4 regions of the Streptomyces sp. GDS52 genome follow, and region 4 is predicted to be linked to each of the others. Evidence: riboswitches for the same ligand, from Rfam matches in the RefSeq annotation. Region 4 holds a riboswitch; each other region holds the start of a gene.
The links. A riboswitch is a leader RNA that binds a small molecule or an ion and turns the genes downstream of it on or off. The one in region 4 is predicted to bind cyclic di-AMP.
Positions count from the first base shown of each region.

Region 1 (2,191 bases), 1.3 Mb from region 4:
GCCGGTCTTGCCACCGAGGACGTCCAGGTAGTGGTCGACCGGATCGCGTCCGTCCTGCGGCCCCGCGGTCTCCAGGATCTGACCGGAGACCAGCCGCTCGAACGCCTCCGCCTGCACCCGTACGGCCTCCGGCCCGAGGTCGGCCAGGATGTGCGAGGCGCGCGCGAAGAGGAAGTCGCCGGTGAGGACCGCGACGGAGTTGCCCCAGCGGGTGTTCGCGCTGGGCACCCCGCGCCGCACACCCGCGTCGTCCATCACGTCGTCGTGGTACAGCGTGGCCAGGTGGGTCAGCTCCACGACCACGGCGGACGGTACGACGCCGGGCGCGTGGGGGTCCCCGAACTGGGCGGCGAGCATCACGAGCAGCGGCCGGAACCGCTTGCCGCCGGCCCGCACCAGGTGCTGGGCGGCGCCCGTGATGAAGGGGACCTCACTCTTGGTGGCCTCGAGCAACCCTTCCTCGACAGCCGTCATCCCGGCCCGGACATCGGCTTCCAGAGCCTGGTCCCGCACGCTCAGCCCGAATGGCCCGACGACGGTCACGAGGGGTCTCCTGTCTGCTGGTGTCCACTGACGCTCAGACGTCTTGCACCGTTCACCACTGGGTCGCTGGTTGTCGATAGGTCGCTGACATCACTCGAGTCAGCGTATCCGGTCATGTTTCGATCACCGCCAGCACCCACATTCCCCGAACTCACCCACAGCACGCACGGACGGCACGTCACGGCACCCTCCGATATCGGATCACCATCAGATCGTTTTCGACCAGTCGACGGCAAAGGACATCAGGCGGCTTTCCGGGCACACCTCACCCATCCTCCGGGCACACCCCGGACCGCATCTCGACACACGGCCCATCCTGCCCGCCCCGTTGACCGATTTGCCGCAATTGCCAAACAGGTTCCCGTTGGCGGCAAATGCGCCCACGCGGTGCGGCCAGTGAGGTCGGTCACGCGCGCCCCGACCCGCCCACGACTCCCCCGAGGAGACGCTTCCCCTTGCCCCGAACGTGAGTTGGCCGTCGGCACCCACAAAGGATCAAGTCCCCCAAATAGCCCAAGACAAGATCAAACGGCGTCATACGTGACGCTCGCACTTGTTCCCGACATGCGCTCTCGCATACGTTCCCGGCCTGTCGGGCGGACGCCGAATCCTGCCACCGCCCGCACCACCCGTCGATCAACTCACTCACGCACGGCAGGAGCGGGGGACCCAGGTAAGTCGCCGGACCGGTCCGCACCGGGACGGCTCGGGGTGAAGCCACGCCCGCAGGGGCGCGGCCGGGCACTCTCCCGCCCGAACCCGACAGCTCACCTCGCAGGCGTAGGAGAGGAACGCACCCATGTCCGCCATGCCCGCATCCGGTCGGCGCCGCTTCGGCCGCACCCGCCTCGTCCGCTCCCTCGCCGTCGCCGCCGTCGCAGCGATCGCCCTTCCGGTGTTCGGCGCCACCAGCGCCTCCGCCGCTCCCGCCGCCCCCGTGTCGTCCGCCCCGGCCGCCGTCGGCACCGCGACGGCGTACCCCGACACCCTCGACGGCTGGATCCGCGAGTCGCTGTCGATCATGGCGCAGCACGGCATCCCCGGCAGCTACGACTCCATCCACCGCAACATCATGCGCGAGTCCTCCGGCAACCCGCAGGCCATCAACCTGTGGGACTCCAACGCCGTCGCCGGCACCCCGTCGAAGGGCCTGCTGCAGGTCATCGACCCGACCTTCCGGGCGTACCACGTGCCCGGCACGGCCCTCGACCCGTTCGACCCGGTCGCGAACATCACGGCCGCCTGCAACTACGCGGCGGACCGCTACGGCTCGATCGACAACGTCTTCGGCGCCTACTGAGACGTCCGGGCGCACCGGGACACGCCCGGCCCACGGGGTCACCCGTGGGGGTGGAGACCGGAACGGCACGCGTGGGGGCGCGTGCCGCCCCGCCCCGCCCCGCCCGTCCCGCCGAACAACCGCTCGAGGACGACGGCCACGCCGTCGTCCTCGTTCGTCGTGGTGATCTCGTCGGCCACCGCCTTCAGCTCGGGGTGCGCGTTGGCCATGGCGACACCGTGGGCCGCCCAGTGGAACATCGGGACGTCGTTGGGCATGTCGCCGAAGGCGACGGTCCGTTCCCGGCTCAGTCCCAGGTGCTCGGCGGCCAGCGCCAGTCCCGTCGCCTTGGTGACACCGCACGGCTGG
Region 1 is NZ_CM125966.1:2,982,654-2,984,844, forward strand. Features, by position in the region: gene ACTWJ9_RS13470 (polyprenyl synthetase family protein) at 1-543, opposite strand, end outside; cyclic di-AMP (ydaO/yuaA leader) riboswitch at 1,176-1,339, shown strand; gene ACTWJ9_RS13475 (transglycosylase SLT domain-containing protein) at 1,352-1,843, shown strand; gene ACTWJ9_RS13480 (HAD family hydrolase) at 1,882-2,191, opposite strand, start outside.
Region 1: it holds a riboswitch for cyclic di-AMP, as region 4 does, so the genes downstream of both, ACTWJ9_RS13475 (transglycosylase SLT domain-containing protein) here and ACTWJ9_RS19700 (transglycosylase family protein) in region 4, are expected to answer to the same signal.

Region 2 (2,191 bases), 2.1 Mb from region 4:
CTCGATCCGGCTCACCTTCGACTGGTGCCAGCCCACCAGACGGGCCGCCTCACCGCTGGTGAACCCCGCCGACGTGCGCAGCGAACGCAGTTCGGCACCCAGTTTCCGGCGGCGTACCGCGGGACCGTGCTGCATCGTTCCCCCTTACTCCCTCTGGGCCGCCCGTATACGGTCCCTCGTCGCAGAGTTCACCGTTTTGAGCGACAGATATATGCATATCTTGGCCGTATCGTCGCCCACGCCCCGTGGTGATGGCAGTCTGGCGGCGAAGCACCAGTGCGGGACCGTACTCGAATCAGCCGCTCCGTGCCGGACCGTGGACCCGTGGGAAAGGGACGACGTCGCCATGGCAGACCATCTGGAAGCATCCATCACTCTGCCGAGCGATCCGGCCTCGGTCTCCGCCGCGCGTGCCCATGTGATGGACACACTGGCGGAGTGGGGCATGCCGGCGGACACGGACGTGTCCGACACCGTACGGCTGATCGTGTCCGAACTGGCCACCAACGCCGTGCAGCACACCCTCGGGCAGTCACCCACGTTCACGGTGGACATCGCCCTCGACCACGACGAGCGGTTGCGCATCGGGGTGACCGACAGTCATCCGAGGTTCCCCAAGCGGCTCCCCGCCGCGGTCCAGCAGGACAACGGCCGGGGGCTGGTCATCATCCGCTGGCTGACCGCGGAGTGCGGCGGCAGGATGAGGGTCCGCCCGACCAGGGAAGGCGGCAAGACCGTCTTCGTCGTACTCCCGTGGGCCGTCCCGGCCGAGCCGGTCACGGCGGCGGGACGGCAGGAGCCGTAGGGGGCCGCGAGGGAACAGCGCGGCCCCGGCCGCGTCGGTGACCGTCCGACGGAGGGGCGGGGGCGGCGGCAGGGGGGAATGCCGCCGCCCCCGCGGATCAGCCGACCCGGCCGTACCAGACGCTGCGGGTCCAGATCTTCTGCAGGCGTACCACGTCCCCGGTCTTCGGGGCGTGCCAGATCTTGTTCTGACCCGCGTAGATGCCGACGTGGTAGACGTTCTGACCCGAGTGGAAGAACACCAGGTCGCCCGCCTTGCGGCTGGAGGCCGAGATCTTGCGTGTCTTGTTGTACTGCTGGGCTGCGGTACGCGGCAGTTGCTTACCCGCCTTCTTGTACGAGTAGAGGGTCAGGCCGGAGCAGTCGAAGCGGGACGGTCCGGTGGCGCCCCACCGGTAGGGCGCCCCCTTCTTGGCCGCCGCGACCTGGAGGGCCTTGGTGGCCGAACTCGCGGCCGCCGCCTCCGAGGCCGCACCGGGAACCACGAGTGAGCCGCCCACTGCGGCGAGGGTGAGGGCCGAGGCCGTGCCGGCCCGGGCCATGAGAGACGGGACACGATTGAGCGCGGACATGCGCAACCCTTCGTCAGCCGCCTGTGAAGGATGACCTGTCGGATTCGGGCTGGCGAAGTTGCCCGGCCGCACCTGTGCGGCTTCACCCCAAGGGCTGCTCGGCACGGGAATCCCCGCGCCGGCGACCCGTCATGCTCGGGTCCTCCACTCCTGCCGATCCACTCCTGTCGACCGGTCATCCGGGCGGCGGCAGGACTCGGCGTCCGCCCGGATCGCCCCGCCGCGGTGGCGGGGGCTTGTCGTCAGTGAGCGATCTTGGCAATGGTTGGCCCGAAATCCCACCTGAGCCAGGGGTTTGTGTTGTTACTCACCACTCATCCGTTCGGGTGGACAGTGCTGCGTCCGGACTTCCGTCCAGAGCGCCGAGGAGCCCCGGACCAGCATCGGAATGCTTGATTCCGAAAGGGGGCGCGCGCGGTGCGCAACCTTGGCGGCCCGAAAAGAAGTCGTGCGTCTACGCCGCTTGGGGGTAAGCCTTTTGGTCCGTTTCAACTCCGGTGCGGACATGTCACCGGCGCACGCCCCGACCGGGCCGGTAGGGCGTCAACTGCCGGATCCCGGCGGCAGGATGACGCGGGCCGTGCGCCGCTCGCCGTCCAGCACCCGCAACGCGCGGGCCAGGGTGGCGGTGTGCAGTTCGGTCTCGCCGCGCCTGTGCATCAGGGCCAGCGCGTCGCGCAGGGCGACGGCCTTGCCGACCAGTGCCTGCGCGGCACGCAGCCCCCGGTAGGTGTCGCCGTCGCGGGCCGGGTTGATCCGGCCGAGCAGGTCGACGGCCTCGAGGTAACGGTCGATCAGCTCGGCCTCGGCCCGGG
Region 2 is NZ_CM125966.1:6,368,063-6,370,253, forward strand. Features, by position in the region: gene ACTWJ9_RS29145 (helix-turn-helix domain-containing protein) at 1-135, opposite strand, end outside; gene ACTWJ9_RS29150 (ATP-binding protein) at 347-805, shown strand; gene ACTWJ9_RS29155 (C40 family peptidase) at 903-1,376, opposite strand; cyclic di-AMP (ydaO/yuaA leader) riboswitch at 1,380-1,510, opposite strand; gene ACTWJ9_RS29160 (hypothetical protein) at 1,920-2,191, opposite strand, start outside.
Region 2: it holds a riboswitch for cyclic di-AMP, as region 4 does, so the genes downstream of both, ACTWJ9_RS29155 (C40 family peptidase) here and ACTWJ9_RS19700 (transglycosylase family protein) in region 4, are expected to answer to the same signal.

Region 3 (2,191 bases), 470 kb from region 4:
CTGAGACGTACCGCCCCTGAAACGCCTGACCGGCAGTCCTGACGTCGGGGGGTCGTCGTCAGGACTGCCGGGGCTGTGGTCGTCTCAGACCGTGAGGCCCTTCGACTGGAGCCAGGCCATCGGGTCGATGCCCGCGCCGGAGCCGGTGTGGACCTCCAGGTGGAGGTGGGCGCCGGTGGAGTTGCCGGTGGAGCCGACGCGGCCGATCACGTCGCCGGTGTTGACCTGCTGGCCGACGCTGACGCTGATGGAGGACTGGTGGGCGTACCAGATCTCGGTGCCGTCGTCGAGCGTCAGCACGGTCTTGTAGCCGTAGGAGCCGTCCCAGCCGGCGGAGGTGATCGTGCCGGTGTGGACCGCCTTGATCAGCGTGCCCGTGGGAGCGGCGAAGTCCAGGCCGGTGTGCTGGCCGGAGGCCCAGTAGGCGCCGGCCTGACCGAAGGTCGAGGAGACGGTGTACGAGGAGGTGGGCAGCGCGTACTGCCGGGCCAGCTCGGCGAGGCGCTCGGCCTCGGCCTTCTGCTTGGCCTCCTCCTCCGCCTTCCGCTTCTCCTCGGCGGCCTTCTCCTCCGCCGCCTTCTTCGCGGCGGCGGCCTTCTCCTTGGCCTCCTTCTCCGCGGCGGCGACGGCCTCGGCGGCGGCCTTGTCCTCGGCCTGGCTCTGCTGCTGCTCGACCTGGGCCATGATCCGGGCGTGCAGCGCCTCGCCGGCGTCGGAGCCGGAGCCGCCCTGCTCGGTGACCTCGTCGGCGACCGCAGCGATGTCGCTGAGCGCGGTGGCGGAACCCGCGGGGGTTTCCTCTTCGGAGATGAGGGAACCGACAGAGGGAAGGTCCGGCATCGAGATCGAGACCGGCGGCTTGCCGGTCTGGGCGCTGGCCATGCCGCCACCGGCGACGGCCGCTATGACACCGACACCCAGAACCGTGGAGCTGCGGGCGAGGCCTCCGCCGCGCTGCTTGCCGACGCGGTGCCGACCGCGCACGGGGCGGACGGACTCCTCGGTGGGATTCCACTCCTCGAAGGGACCCTCGTCGGGGCGGGCACCGCCGTAGACGAAGGGATCGCCGTCGTACTGGCTCGGGATGAAGGGGGCCTCGGGAGCAGGCCGGTTCGACGCCACCTGGGCGTACTCCTTTCCTTCCTTCTCGCCTACCGGGTTAGCTGACGGGTTCGGAGCAGGAAGGTCTCCTACGCGCGTATACCCTCCGTGTCTCCACGGGGGTACCGACGCGATTCACCCCAAGATGTTGGTTCCCCGGTTCCCTTGCGGGATTCGGCGCATGCGCACGGAGCCGACTCGTGTGACGGCTGGGACGACCGCGCTGCGTTATCGAACGTTAATAGAGGTAGGGGTCGGATTCCAAGCCGTTCCTCTTGATCGTTAACGATTTCCACACGGACTTAAGCGCTACCGCCGGGCAAAAGCGGGCGAGTTGACTCTGCCTCACGCGTCACATTGGACTTGACGGTTTATCAGTTGTTATGCGCAGCGCGGTGGCCCGATCACCTGGCGTGACAACGGTGCGGAAGCCGGGACGAGGAGCCGGAGCGGCGAGGCGGAAGCCGAGAACGGCCGAGGGCCGGAACCCTTTCGGATTCCGGCCCTCGGCCTTCAGTAGCGGGGACAGGATTTGAACCTGCGACCTCTGGGTTATGAGCCCAGCGAGCTACCGAGCTGCTCCACCCCGCGTCGTTGTGTCACCAGCATACGGCATGCGGGGGACACTCCGCACACTCCTTGTCGTCGCCGTCGCGTCACCGGCCGATCAGATGGTCGTTCGGTGCCGTGGCGGCCTCCTCGTGCTCGGGCAGTACGACGACCTGGGCGCCCCCGGCGGCCAGCACTCCGCTGCCGTCGGCGTCCGCCACGAAGGTGTCCGGCTCCCGCCAGGCGGTGACCACCCGCCGCACCCCCGCGTCCAGGATCAGCCGCGCACAGGGCGCCGGACGCGAGGCGCGGCGCGCACAGGGTTCCAGGCTGGAGTACACGGTGGCGGTCGTGAGCCGCGGATCCGTGGGGTCGGTCTTGGCGAGGGCGGCCTCCTCGGCGTGCACCAGCGGGTCGCCGCCCTCCCGGGAGTGGCCGCGGGCCAGTTCGGTGCCGTCGGCCGCGACCACCACCGCGCCCACGCTGAAGGCCGTCTCCGACGGCGGGCACTGAGCCGCCAGTTCACAGGCGAGGGCCAGCC
Region 3 is NZ_CM125966.1:3,817,799-3,819,989, reverse strand. Features, by position in the region: gene ACTWJ9_RS17400 (PrsW family intramembrane metalloprotease) at 1-4, shown strand, start outside; gene ACTWJ9_RS17395 (M23 family metallopeptidase) at 85-1,122, opposite strand; cyclic di-AMP (ydaO/yuaA leader) riboswitch at 1,134-1,291, opposite strand; tRNA gene ACTWJ9_RS17390 (tRNA-Met) at 1,619-1,692, opposite strand; gene ACTWJ9_RS17385 (dihydrofolate reductase family protein) at 1,758-2,191, opposite strand, start outside.
Region 3: it holds a riboswitch for cyclic di-AMP, as region 4 does, so the genes downstream of both, ACTWJ9_RS17395 (M23 family metallopeptidase) here and ACTWJ9_RS19700 (transglycosylase family protein) in region 4, are expected to answer to the same signal.

Region 4 (2,191 bases):
AAACCGGGTCCCTCGTGTCCGCCGACCGGTACCGAGCACCGGACGTCGGGCACCGGGCGTCGGCAAGGACCCGCCCGTACGGAAAAGCCCCGCCCCGGTGCGTACGGGGAACACGCACCGGGGCGGGGGAAACCCCGTGGGGACGGGGAGGGGCTCCGTGGGGACGGAGCCCCCTGGGCCTGCGGCCGCGCCTTACTTCAGGTGCAGCTGCTGACCCGGGTAGATGAGGTCGGCGTCCTCGACGATGTCGTCGTTCAGCTCGAACACCTTGTTCCAGCCGCCCTTGACGTCGTGCTCCTCGGCGATCGAGCTGAGGGTGTCGCCCTTGACCACCTTGTACTCGCCGTCGCCCTTCTCGACCTTCTCGCCGGTCGGGGTGGTGACGGTCTTCTTCTCGGCGGCCGGACGCTCGTCGGAGCGGGAGGCCTTCTGCTCGGTGGAGCGCTCGGGGGCGGAGCCGGTGCTCTGCTTCTGAGTGCTCTGCTTCCGGGCGCTCTGTTCCTGAGCGTCCTGCTTCTGGGTGTTCTGCGAGTTCTGGGTGTTCTGCGAGGAACCGCTGTTCTGGTTGCCGGCGTTCTGGTTGCCGGAGCCGCCACCGGTGTGGGCGGCGTTGGACAGGCCCTTGCCGCAGACCGGCCAGGCGCCCTTGCCCTGGCCCGCGAGGACCTTCTCGGCTATCTCGATCTGCTGGGACTTGCTGGCCCGGTCGGCGGTGGCGGCGTACTGCGTGCCGCCGTAGCCGGCCCAGGTGGAGGCGGAGAACTGCAGGCCGCCGTAGTAGCCGTTGCCGGTGTTGATGGACCAGTTGCCGCCGGACTCGCACTGGGCGACGGTGTCCCACTCGGAGGCGGTGGCGGCGGAAGCGTTGCCGGCCGCCATCAGCGGGGCGGCGACGGCGGCACCCGTGACGCCGGCGACGGCGATGACCCGGGTGGCCTTGGACGGACGACGGTGCTTGCCCTTGCCGGAAAACAGCATGGAGGATCCCCTCACCGACGCCTACGAGGTGAGCTGTCGGGTTCGGGCCGGTTGAGTTGCCCGGCCGCGTCCCTCCCGGGACACGGCTTCACCCCTAGCCGATCCGGCGTCAATCTCCGGATGCGGCGCCTACCTTGGTTCCCCCGCTCCTGCCTACGGCGCATGACGCGACGAGTGTTCCCGTGCTGCCACTGGCAGGATTCGGCGTGGCGGCAGCCGGGGCCCGCGGTGGCGAGCGGTCCTGACCGTAGACACGCGCCCTGCGGATAATCAAAGACGATCAGGGCTTCTGAGACCTATCTCTCATCGCCTTTATAACGGACATTCAGCACGAAATATGACCTCAACTGCCGCCATCGACGCGCCTTTTCGAATGTCAGCCCTCGCCCGACCCGAATCCGAACACAAGCGCCTGACCGGGAAGGATGGGGTCGGAGACCGCCGCGCCCGCGGCCTCGTCGCCCCCGCTGTACTGGGTGAGCCATCCACCGCCGAGCGCAAGGGAGTCGGCGGCGACCGAGGGACCGATTCCGGCACCCACGGGAGCCCTGTCGGTCCGGGGCGAGCCGTCGAGGCCGCGCGAGAGGCCGAGACCGCCACGCGAGGCGTGCCGGCCGGAGCTTCCGGACTCGCGGTCCTCGCGCACCTGCTCCTCGGCGCTGGCGCCGCGGTGACGGCCGGTGGGGGCCTCACTCGCGGATGTGTCCGAAGAACCCGCCTTCTGTCCCGACTTGCCCGAGTCGCCCCCCTTGGCGGAGGCCGAGGCGGAGGGAGGAGCGGAAGCGGAGGGAGAGGCGTCCGGCTCGGCGTCCGAACCGCCGGACTTGGACCCTTCGTCCACCTCCTGCCCCTTACCTCCCTCAGCACTCTTGTCGCCGTTGCCCCCGTTGCCGCCCTTGCCGTCCGACGAGGCGCCGGAGGACTGCGAGGGCGCCGGGGTGGCGGAGCCTCCGGTGCCGGACGAGTCGTACGACGAGCCGCCGTCCGCGCCGGTGTCGGCGCCGGCCTTGCCCGAGTCGCCGCCCAGGCCCGACAGCAGGCCGCAGGCCCGCCACGCACCGACCCCCTGGTCGGCGAGGACCTTCTCGGCCACGGCTATCTGCTGCCCACGGCTGGCCTGGTCGGCACTGGACGCGTAGTCGAGGCCGCCGTACTTCTCCCAGTCCGCCTGGGTCAACTGCAGGCCGCCGTAGTAGCCGTTGCCGGAGTTCTG
Region 4 is NZ_CM125966.1:4,291,826-4,294,016, reverse strand. Features, by position in the region: gene ACTWJ9_RS19700 (transglycosylase family protein) at 193-978, opposite strand; cyclic di-AMP (ydaO/yuaA leader) riboswitch at 982-1,149, opposite strand; gene ACTWJ9_RS19695 (transglycosylase family protein) at 1,355-2,191, opposite strand, start outside.